Linked DNA regions of Pelagibaculum spongiae. The protein of the gene in region 1 interacts with the protein of each later gene in a pairwise test. Links are inferred from orthologs where the notes say so. Each region holds a gene or a part of one and is shown in the gene's direction. Other genes may lie near its edges.

Region 1 (7,676 bases):
GTGGTAATTTTGCTCACTTGGGTTGGGAGCATTTAATGTTAAATGCTTCGGGCCTCATTCTGATGGCGGTGCTATTTCGCAATCACTTTACCTTCATGAGCTGGTTTTTAACTTTCCTGATTTGCGGTACAGCGGTCGGCGGTGGTTTGCTGATTTTTAACCCAGAGCTAATTTGGTATGTCGGTTTAAGCGGTGTATTACACGGCATTTGGGGTGTTGGTGCTTGGTTGGATATTCGCCAAGGTATTAACAGCGGTTTTGCTTTGCTATTAGTGCTGATAGGTAAATTAGTTTGGGAACAATACTCAGGGGCCGATATTGGCTTGGCTGAAACCATCGGCGGTAATGTGGTAGTTGACGCACACTTTTATGGTGGCGTTGCTGGCTTGCTTTTGGGGGCTTTATTTTACGCCATACGTCTGACACCAGAGCAGACGCCTAAACCAGCGATTGTCGACTGATCGAGTTTGAGACAAACTGCGAAAAACAGTCAGGTATCGAAGCTGCTATTAATGAATCAAGATACGAAAAAAATTATCGACATCGACACTTGGAATCGAAAAGAGCATTTCGAGTTCTTCCGTAATTTTGCCGATCCTTATTTTGGCTATTGCGTCAATATTGATTGCAGCCAAGCGCGCCAAACCGCTAGGCAAAAGCAGCAGTCCTTTTATCTCACCTATTTGCATGCTGCTACCAAGGCGGCCAATAGCATTGAAGAGTTTCGCACTCGATATGTAGCTGGTCAGGTGGTGTGTTATGAGCAGGTAAACATTTCACCTACGGTGCTGCGTGATGATAAAACCATGGGGTTTAGTTATATCGATTATCACCCGGATTTTTCAATATTTAGCAAAAACGCTCAAATTGAAACTGCTCGAGTGAAAGCATCGACGGGCTTATGTTTAGGTGAGCAGCCGCCGAATACCTTGCATGCAACTGTCATCCCTTGGCAGAGTTTTAGCTCGATTGATCATGTACGTTTTGGTGATGAAGAGGATGTGGTGCCTAAGCTGGCGTTTGGTAAAACATTTGAACAAGACGGCAAGTTGATGATTCCGGTGTCGATGCATGCACACCACGCTTTTATGGATGGCTACCATGTTGGCTTGTTCTTTGAGCGACTAGAAGAATATCTACAGCAATAAATCTTAGTTAGTGCTGGCTGAAATGCTTTTTCAGCCAGCTGAATGACATCACTCCAGCAAATATGCCCCAAAAAATCATCATACCCACTGCATCTGCGGCAATATCCATCCATGAAAAATAACGCCATGGCAGTAATAACTGTAGTAATTCAATTAGTAAGGCAAAGCTAATCAGGCCGACAACTTGAATGGTTGCAGGTATTTTGGGTAAAGCGATTCGACAATGCGCTGCTAAAAACGTGAAGGCGATTATGTGGAGTAGCTTGTCATTATAATGACCAATTAATGGCACAGATCCTTGCCTTAAAGCTAGCCATAGCACTATAGCTAAACTGGCCAGCAAGCTGGCTACCCACAGGGTTGGAAGGCGTTTTCTATCCATATTCCGGCCAAAATTTTTACGATTGCTGAAGCCTAACGATAAAAAAACTGCTTTTCCAGAAATTTCACGATGATTAGTGATATTGAAAGCAGGCTAAAGAAAAACTTTCAATTCACATTGATTCTGGATAAAAACCTATCTCAGCAGGTTATGATTAAGTATTCATAACAAAATGAGAGATGTTAGTCACAAATTATACTCAATAAAAGAATCAGGCTGCGAGTGAGTTTTTTCTCTCAAAGTGCAATATATATTGAATATAGAAAAATTAAGCATTTACTAACAGTTTTAGTTAGTAAAGTGCCTTGCTTAAGTAAGAGCAATGGAAATAAATAACCTTCCTGTGTCTTCTCTTAGATCATCCCTGAGCCTCGGCTAAGCGTGACATTTTGTTATAAAATAGCTATTCGCTTCGCTCAGAACGACCTACATTAAAGGTGTTTATTTATTTCTATGCATCTAAGGTCTAATTGCGATCAACTGGAGAAAATAGTGACAAAACAACCTATGAAAAAACCACCACAAATGAAAAAACATATCTGGAAGCAACATCTTGATTGGATGCAGGTAATGAAGGAAGGCATGTTAACCGGTGAGCAAAGCGCTCAAAAAAGAGCGGTTCAACCGATCAGTAAAATTGAAAAATAAGTAGTTTTTATTTTATTGCTTATAAGGCTTAGGCGTTCGAGCAATGGTCCAGATATCAATTTTAATGGACGGGTGTTGCTTGAGAATGGTTTTGCACAATTCTCGGCTAGTGGCACCAGTGGTCATTACATCATCAATCAATGCAATATGACGAACCTCAGCGGCTAGTTTCTGTTTTAAAATAAACGCTTTTCTCAAATTCCTACTACGTTGCTTGGCTTCTAATCCTTGTTGCGAAGGTGTGGAGCGTATCCGTCTTAAACAATGGCAATCGAGCGGAATCGACAACCCCTTGCTTAACTCCAGCGCGACTTCTGCCGATTGATTAAAACCTCGAAACAAGCCTCTTTTCCAATGTAATGGAACCGGCAACAGTAATTGCGGTGTCGGTTGGTCAGTATATTTTTTGTTAACCGCTTGAGCGAGCATTTGCCCGAGAAAACGGCTGTGGTTAAACCGCCGATAATATTTGAACTGTCCAATCAAACTGGCAATTGGTGCACGATAAACCAATGCTGAAATTGCCCGGTTCCAGGGAGGTTTTTCTTTTATACATTGTGCGCACAAGCTACCCGCTGCGGCTGATGCCGGCATCGGTAAGTCGCACAAACCACAACCATGTTCCAGCCAGGGCAGCTTGCTCCAGCAATCATCACAGATGGATTTGCTTTGATCGCGTAAACACAGCTGACACGGATTAGTCAGCCATTGGGTTAGTTGTTGAATAATATCTGTATGAAAATTAACCATTGGTAAACTTACGGTGTCGGGCTATGTTGACAGAAATTGAGTCAGCCGGAGAACATGCGATGCGTTTGTTTTCGAGTAGTGACTCAACAGGCTGACTCGGCTTTAGTAGGCTTAGATTTAATAGGTCTAGATCTAGCAGGCTCCGGTTTAGTCGCTTTAGATTGAGTAAAGCTCTGAATCGTCGAGCTGCCGATGTAACCGGTAATCGACTGTACTGCTCTTCATTATTATTCGAGGTTAGAAAAGAATGACTGTCACTACCCAGCCTAATGCTGAACTGCTGAATCGACTGGGCGAAGTTCGCCATGACTGGACTCGAGAGCAAATTCAAAATCTGTTTGAAATGCCGTTTATGGATTTGGTATTTCAGGCACAAAGTCTGCATCGTCAGCATTTTGATCAGAACCAAGTTCAAGTCAGCACCTTGCTGAGCATTAAAACCGGTGCTTGCCCGGAAGATTGTGCCTATTGCCCGCAGAGCGCGCGCTATAACACCGGCTTGGAAAAAGAGCGTTTGTTGGCTGTGGATAAAGTGCTGGAAGAAGCTAAAGCCGCTAAAGCCAAGGGCGCGACCCGTTTTTGTATGGGCGCTGCTTGGCGCTGTCCGCGTGACCGAGATTTGCCGCATGTGGTAGATATGGTGCGTCAGGTAAAATCGATTGGCCTGGAAACTTGCATGACATTGGGCATGCTCAGTGAAGATCACAGCAAAGCGTTGGCGGATGCCGGTCTGGATTACTACAACCACAATCTAGATACCTCCCGCGAGTATTACGACGAAATCATCACCACGCGTACTTACCAAGATAGACTGGATACTTTGGCCAATGTGCGAAAGGCTGGTATGAAAGTATGTGCCGGTGGAATTGTTGGGATGGGCGAGGAGCGCAAAGATCGCGTTGGGCTGTTAATGGAGCTGGCGAATCTTGAGCAGCAGCCAGAATCGGTGCCAGTTAACCAATTAGTTGCGTGTGCCGGTACACCACTAGAAGGCACCGAAGCGATTGACCCATTTGAATTTGTCCGCTGTATTGCTGTAGCGCGTATTATGATGCCGCAATCTCATGTGCGGTTATCGGCTGGTCGTGAAAACATGAACGACCAGATGCAAGCCATGTGCTTTATGGCCGGTGCCAATTCTATTTTTTATGGCGATAAATTGTTGACGACGGCTAACCCAGAATCTAATAGCGATATGCGTTTATTTAAACGGTTAGGTATTAACCGCGAAGAGCACATTATCGATGATATGAAAAAACCAGAGCCGGTGAATAATCACCTGTTTTATGATGCCAGTGCATTAAATGCTGAACAGGCCGCTAGCCAGTAATATGGCCGACACCTTGAACAGCACAGCAACTGATTGGCAACAGCAGTTGCAACAACAGTTATCTGATCGGCGCGATGCAAATTTGTATCGCCGCCGAATCACGGTTGATGGTCCACAAGGTCGCTTATTGCACGTTGAAGGTAAGCAGTATTTATCTTTCTGCAATAATGATTACCTCGGTCTAGCAAATCATCCCAAAATAAAAGCTGCTGCTGCACAAGCCATTGAAACTGATGGTTTTGGTGGCGGTGCTTCGCATTTGGTGTGTGGCCATAATCATTGGCACCACTTAGCAGAACAAAAGCTGGCGCAATTAACCGGCCGTGATCGGGTGTTATTATTCTCCACCGGTTATATGGCCAATTTAGGTGCGATTAATGCGCTGGTTGGCCGGGGTGATTTTATTTTTCAGGATAAATTAAATCATGCCTCTTTAATTGATGGTGCACTGTTGTCCCAAGCAAAATTTCAGCGCTATCGGCACAATGATTTACCTCACCTTGAAAGACTGCTTGAGAAAACCCCAGATACTGGTCGTAAGCTGATTGTCAGCGACGGTGTATTCAGCATGGATGGTGATTTGCCTCGCTTGCCTGAGCTGGCCAAATTGGCTCAGCAGCACAATGCCATTTTAATGGTTGATGATGCGCACGGTTTCGGCACCATCGGTGCAACCGGTGGTGGGATTGCCGAGCAGTGCAATCTAAACCAGCAACAGTTGCCGGTGCTAGTCGGCACACTGGGTAAGGCTTTTGGCTGCTTTGGTGCTTTTGTTGCTGGCAGTGAAACTGTGATTGAAACGCTGATACAACAAGCGCGATCTTATATTTACACCACTTCTATGCCGCCTTCGACTGCCGCTGCGATTGCACAGTCGGTCGATTTAGTGATGGAACAAAGCTGGCGCAGGGATAAACTACAGCAGTTGATTGCACGTTTTAGAAGCGGCGCCCAGCAGTTGGGTTTGCAGCTAATGGACTCCAATACGCCGATTCAACCGATTCTTTTAGGTGATGAAGCAACCGCAATTGCAGCGAGCGAAAAGCTTAAAGCAGCTGGTTTGTGGGTGACTGCAATTCGACCACCGACTGTGCCCAAGGGCACCAGTCGATTACGGATTACGTTTAGCGCCGATCATAGCGAAGCAGATATTGATCGCTTGTTATCGGCACTAGAAAAGATTTAATTTTTAATCACAAGCTTTTGCATATAGATGGTAATGACACAATGATCCCCGATTTATTCTACGAAGTTGCGCATTCTAAAAATACCGAACATGGCCCAGAGCTGGTGCTGCTGCACGGTTGGGGAATGCATTCAGGGATATGGGAACCTTTATTACCTCAATTGTCACAACATTTCCGAGTGACATTAATCGACTTACCTGGCTTTGGCCGAAGCCCCCAGGTTAAGCCGTATAACTTACAGATGGTGACGGATGCTGTATTAAAAGTCGCACCAGAAAAAGCGATTTGGTTAGGTTGGTCGTTGGGTGGAATAATTGCATTAAATGCAGCATTAAAATCGGCTGATCGAGTTGAGAAATTAGTGCTAGCCGCATCGACCGCCAAATTCATCCAAGATGATGACTGGCGTTATGCGATCAAACCTGATGTTTTAAAGCAGTTTCATGAAATGCTTTCAGAAGATTTCGAAGCAGTACTGATTCGATTTTTGTCTTTACAAGCAATGGGTAGTGAAACCATGCGTAAAGATATTGCCTTGTTAAAAGATATTGTATTTCGTCATGGCGAACCCGCACCATTAGCCTTGCGCGGTGGTTTGGAGATTTTACGTGATGCCGATTTACGCTATCAATTAGCCGACCTTACTCAACCAGTTCTACAAATTTGTGGTAAAAAAGATGGCTTAGTGCCGGTACGTGCTGCACCGCTAATTGAAGATTTAATTAATCAGTCTTCTAGTAGTGGGCATTGCCAAACCAAGGTAATTGAAAAAGCTTCCCATGCACCGTTTTTGTCTCATCCAGAGCAATTTTTAGCTGCGCTGACTGAATTCACCTCGGCATCGTCAAAAGCCGTAGAGCAAGCGAGTGACTGAGTCTAATTTAGCTATTGATCGTTCTACATTGGCTGCTTCATTTAGTAAAGCGGCCAATGATTATGATGCCTTGGCACAAATCCAGTTTAAAACCGGCTGCGAGCTACTTGCTTGGGCAAATCAACATTCACAGTTTGCAACCACTAGTCAGCAAGCAAAGCTTTTGCTCGACTTAGGTTGCGGCACCGCCCAATTAAATCGACAATTGCAACAGCAATGGCCGCAGGCGCATATTTTAGGGTTGGATTTAGCTCAGGGTATGTTGCAGCAAGCTAAGCGCGGGCATTTAGCAGTTAGCAATAGTTGGCTTTGTGCCGATGCTGAGCTTTTGCCGCTGGCGGATCAATCAATTGATGCGATCTACTCAAACTTTGCACTGCAATGGTGTGAGTTAGACAAGGTAATGGTTGAAGCGAAACGGGTGTTAAAACCTCAGGGGCAGTTGTTGTTCACTACCTTGCTAGAAGGCACCTTAGCTGAATTACAATTTGCTTGGCAGCAAGCAGATAGCAAGCTGGCGGCTACTGTTGGTAAATCTGTATCTGCGTCTGCTTCAGTTCATGTCAATCGCTTCCTAAATCAGCAGCAAGCATTAGATACAATTGAGCAGCATTTTCCTGAGATACAATTTCAAACAGTTACCTATACCGAGTTTTTCCCCGATGTATTTTCACTGATGCGCTCGATTAAGGGCATTGGTGCTAGAAATCTCAATTCTGGTCGAGCTAACGGTCTTACCGGAAAACAGCGGCTTGCCGCCATGCAACAGGCCTATGAAACGCTGCGCACTGAACAAGGTTTGCCGCTAAGTTGGCAGGTTTTGATGATAACGAGAACTTAAAATCTAATTAGAAATATTGCTCGATTTTATGCTAATTGATCGGCACACTGAATCCAGTGCAGATATGCATAACATAATAAGAGCAAAATAAAATGATCACGCTACATCATCTAAATAACTCCCGCTCACAACGCATTATTTGGCTGCTAGAAACCTTGGCAGTTGATTATCAAATCAAGACTTATCAACGTAATAGCGAAACTTCTCTAGCGCCAGAAGCACTGTTAGAAATTCATCCGCTTGGTAAATCTCCGGTGATTACCGATGGCCAAAGAACCATTGCTGAATCGGGTTTGATCATTGAATATCTTGCTCAAAGCTATCGTCAGAATGTTGATTTGTTGCCTGAACAGGGAAGCGAAGCCCATTGGCAGTATTTATACTGGCTGCATTATGCCGAAGGATCGCTGATGCCATTTATGGTGATGACGTTAGTTTTTGAAAAAATTAAAACAGCGCCAATGCCATTTTTTATTCGTCCAGTCGCCAAGGCTATTGCTGACAAAGCCATTGCTG
Region 2 (4,226 bases), on another replicon or contig:
CAAAACGTATGGGTGACAGCGCATTGCGCCCTGACCAAACAAAATTAGGTTACGGGTCAGGATGTTTGCGCCTTCAACGGTAATACCGATAGGAACTGCCATGTAAGCGCGACCTGCAGCGTTACGTGGGCCCATTACGATGGCTTTACCACCTTGAATATCCATTGCATCGTTCGCGCACTGTCGACCCATTTCGGTCACGTGCAGCTTGGCGATTGCGGATGGTACTGAAGGTTTTTCACCTAAATCGACCGCAAATGCAGTAAAGGCTCGAACGGCTTCCATTCGGTAAGCGTTGCCACCTAAACGACCCAGCGCTTCTTCGATACCTTCCATTTGGCCGATCGCAGTTTTGAACTGACGACGGATGCGAGCATAAGCACCCGTAGCAATTGCACCGGCACGTGCACCACCTGCAGCGGAAGAAGGCAATGAAATAGAGCGACCTACTGACAAACATTCAACCAGCATACGCCAGCCGTGACCTGCCATATCTACGCCACCGATAATGAAATCCAATGGAATGAATACGTCTTTACCTTTGGTGGTACCGTTCATGAACGGTGTTCCCAGAGGAATGTGGCGACGGCCAGCTTCAACGCCAGGGAAATTGCGAGGAATCAGTGCGCAAGTGATACCGATGTCTTTCTTGTCGCCCAATAAACCTTCTGGGTCGAACATTTTGAAAGCCAAGCCGATAACCGTAGCAACCGGAGCCAGCGTAATATAACGCTTGTTCCAGTTCATGCGCATACCGATGACTTCTTTGCCTTGGTACTGACCTTTACAAACAATACCTGTATCCGGGATTGAGCCAGCATCGGAACCCGCTTCAGGGTTAGTTAATGCAAAGCAAGGGATATCCAAGCCTTTAGCCAAGCGAGGCAGGTAATGATTTTTTTGTTCTTCAGTACCATAGTGTTGCAGCAATTCTGCTGGGCCTAATGAGTTAGGCACGGCAACGGTAGATGCCAAAGTTGCAGAGTGTGCGGACAGCTTAGCAAGTACTTCTGAGTGAGCTAATGCTGAGAAATCTTTACCGCCGTACTTCTTCTTGATGATCATCGAGAAGAAGCCTTCGTCTTTCAGGAACTGCCAGGTTTCAGGCGTCAGGTCGGCATCTTCATGAACGACTTTCCAGTCATCACACATGCGACATGCTGCTTCAACCGGGCCGTCGAGGAATGCTTGCTCTTCTTCGGTCAAAGTCGGCTTTGGAATTGACAGCAGTTTTTTCCAATTAGGATCGCCAGCAAAAATTTCGCCGTCCCACCAAACCGTACCTGCATCCAGCGCTTCTTTTTCAGTCTGCGACATGGTTGGCATGATTTTGCGAAAGAGTTTAAGGATTGGGCCAGAAATATAGGTAAGACGGATCTTGTCCATATTTAAAGGCACTGCAACTGCAGCGAAGATCAACCAGCTAATTGCCAGTCCAACTCCTGAGAAGCCGCTGAATAGGGTTAATACGGCCAGCGCTGCTGCACCATAGATAGTCCATTCTTTCAGCGATGAGCGTCTGTAGGCCATTGCCCACGCACCAGCTAAAGCCAATGCTAATAAAATTCCGTTGGTCACTTCTAGTGCTCCCGTTATCATTGTTCGACTTAAAGGGATGTTTTAAACGGTCGTATGAATCGACTGTCCAAATATCGCCTTTGATCCATGTCAGGTCAAGTGCCAAAGGAGGTAGAATTTATTCTCTGACATTCAGTAAGGTTTGACTGAAGGGAATGAGAATGGTTTTATCTTAATGAAAATAAACAGTAAATTTTATTGAAGAACATGGTTGGAGCGGTGAAATTGAAATGTATCTTTTGTGATGTTTTGTCAAATAAACAGCCAGCATCGGTGGTTTTGGAAACTGAACACTGTTTAGTCATTGCTGATTTGTTTCCATTGACCGCAGGTCACATCTTGCTGGTTTCCAAAACGCATCAAGAAAAATTGACCGAACTAAGTGAAATTGAAATGGCCGATTTGTTTTTAACGGCACGAAAAATAGCGCCAGTTTTGCAGGCAGTGACTGGGGCAGATGCATGCCATTGGTTGGTTAATGACGGCAAGGCTGCCTGGCAACATGTGCCGCATGTTCATTTGCATTTGATCCCCAGATATAAAAACCGACCGCTGCAACTTTTATTAGGAATCTTGACCCGACCGTTTATGTGGTTAGGGCTTGCTCAAAGACGCCGACGGTTAGATGATTTCACCCATCAACTGGCCGAAGCGATAAAAGAGACAAGCGTCTGATGTGTGAACTACTGGGAATGAGTGCCAATGTACCAACCGATATTTGCTTCAGCTTTGCCGGGCTGATGCAGCGAGGTGGTTGTACTGGGCCACATAAAGATGGCTTTGGCATTGTGTTTTATGAAGGCAAGGGGATTCGCGGTTTTCGCGACTATCAGCCGAGCGCCGATTCAGATATCGCTCGCTTTGTCCGTGACTATCCGCTGAAAAGCCAAATTGTCATCAGCCATATTCGCCAAGCGAATCGTGGTGGAATTTGCCTAGAGAATACCCATCCGTTTAATCGTGAGTTATGGGGCCGTTATTGGACTTTTGCTCATAATGGTCAGCTTAAGGGAATCAAAAAACTAGCATTGACTGATATGTTGCCGGTTGGCACGACTGATTCTGAGCATGCTTTTTGTTGGATGCTATCGCAAATAAGGCAGCGATTCCCAAAGCCTCCGCGCGATAACATGACGCTATGGCGGTTTGTTCAAGGGCTGGCCGATCAATTGGCTGAACTGGGCGTGTTTAATATGTTGCTGTCAGATTCTAAAGACCTAGTTGCCTATTGTGGTAAACGATTGAGCTGGATTACCCGCAAAGCACCATTTGGTGATGCCAGCCTGATTGATGATGATATGCAAGTCGATTTTGGCAGTGAAACAACGCCCAACGATATTGTGACGATCATCGCCACTCGGCCATTAACTGATAACGAGCAGTGGAATATTATGCAGCGCGGTGAAATGCGGGTATTCCGACAAGGCATATTAGAACGCTAGCTAGAATGCTCGTTTTTTTGATAGGCGTAAGGCTGTAAATCTCAGTCCTTCGGTTGTACTCTGCGGCAACATGTTGCTGCAGAGTAATAACAAAAATGAAATCTGAAGACAGTAAATTTGAAGGCACGGATAGCTACATTGCCACCGAAGAATTAAAAATGGCGGTCAATGCTGCATTAACCTTGCAACGACCATTGCTCATTAAAGGTGAGCCAGGCACCGGTAAAACCATGCTGGCTGAACAGGTCGCCCAATCTCTAAATACCGATCTTATTCAATGGCACATTAAATCAACCACCCGCGCGCAGCAGGGGTTGTATGAATATGATGCGGTGTCTCGCTTACGAGATTCTCAGCTGGGTGATGAAAAAGTTCGTGATATCGGTAATTACATTGTTAAAGGCAAGCTTTGGCAGGCCTTTGAAGCCGATGAACGACAAGTTTTATTAATTGATGAAATTGATAAAGCTGATATTGAGTTTCCTAACGACCTGTTATTAGAGCTAGATAAAATGGAGTTTCATGTTTATGAAACCCAACAAAGAATTCAGGCCAAAAAACGTCCGTTAGTAATCATCACTTCAAACAATGAAAAAGAGCTGCCAGATGCTTTTCTGCGCCGCTGTTTTTTCCATTACATCCGCTTTCCTGATAAAGACACCATGAAGCAAATCGTTCAGGTGCACTTTCCCAATTTACAAAATGAATTGGTCGAAGAATCACTGCGAAGTTTCTTTGAAATTCGTCAAATGAATGGTTTAAAGAAAAAGCCAACCACCTCTGAATTACTTGACTGGCTTAAGCTGTTAATGGCGCAAGATATCAGCCCGGAAGTGTTGCGTAATCAGGATAATCGTTCGGCAATCCCCCCGTTATATGGTGCGCTGTTAAAGAATGAACAAGATGTTCAGTTGTTCGAAAAGCTGGCTTTCTTGTCTCGTCGCGAAGGGTAATCAGAGGTTTAGATCATGTTGATCGACTTTTTTTATACTCTGAAACAGGCTCAGGTGCCGGTCAGTATTCGAGAGTTTCTGGATTTACTCGGTGGACTAAAAGCTCGGGTGGTGATGGGCTCGGTTGATGACTTTTACCAGTTGGCACGCTGTTGTCTGGTAAAAGATGAGCGACATTACGACCGATTTGACCAAGCGTTTAGTTATTATTTTCGTGGTATCAGTAATGATCAGTTAGATAAAGAAATTCCTG

The links.
Region 2: the proteins of bioB (region 1) and DC094_RS19010 interact in binary tests that used the Escherichia coli proteins (3 or more experiments, as listed by UniProt). The link is inferred for Pelagibaculum spongiae from one-to-one orthologs.

The regions. Positions count from the first base shown.
Region 1 is NZ_QDDL01000015.1:47,506-55,181, forward strand. Bases 2,453-5,216 are described here. They hold bioB (biotin synthase BioB), read left to right. Parts: upstream 2,453-3,175; coding sequence 3,176-4,258; downstream 4,259-5,216. Other genes in these bases: DC094_RS20915 (ComF family protein), read right to left, coding at 2,453-2,928; bioF (8-amino-7-oxononanoate synthase), read left to right, coding at 4,233-5,216. In the rest of the region: rrtA (rhombosortase), read left to right, coding at 1-461; DC094_RS20905 (chloramphenicol acetyltransferase), read left to right, coding at 513-1,148; DC094_RS20910 (VanZ family protein), read right to left, coding at 1,156-1,530; DC094_RS22240 (hypothetical protein), read left to right, coding at 2,023-2,178; more of DC094_RS20915, read right to left, coding at 2,191-2,452; more of bioF, read left to right, coding at 5,217-5,444; pimeloyl-ACP methyl ester esterase BioH, read left to right, coding at 5,486-6,319; malonyl-ACP O-methyltransferase BioC, read left to right, coding at 6,312-7,160; DC094_RS20940 (glutathione S-transferase), read left to right, coding at 7,253-7,676. UniProt on the Escherichia coli protein: Catalyzes the conversion of dethiobiotin (DTB) to biotin by the insertion of a sulfur atom into dethiobiotin via a radical-based mechanism.
Region 2 is NZ_QDDL01000011.1:85,173-89,398, reverse strand. What follows is about bases 1,215-4,136. They hold DC094_RS19010 (class II glutamine amidotransferase), read left to right. Parts: upstream 1,215-2,252; coding sequence 2,253-3,020; downstream 3,021-4,136. Other genes in these bases: DC094_RS19000 (vWA domain-containing protein), read left to right, coding at 3,989-4,136; DC094_RS19005 (AAA family ATPase), read left to right, coding at 3,116-3,973; DC094_RS19015 (HIT family protein), read left to right, coding at 1,804-2,253; DC094_RS19020 (acyl-CoA dehydrogenase), read right to left, coding at 1,215-1,578. In the rest of the region: more of DC094_RS19020, read right to left, coding at 1-1,214; more of DC094_RS19000, read left to right, coding at 4,137-4,226.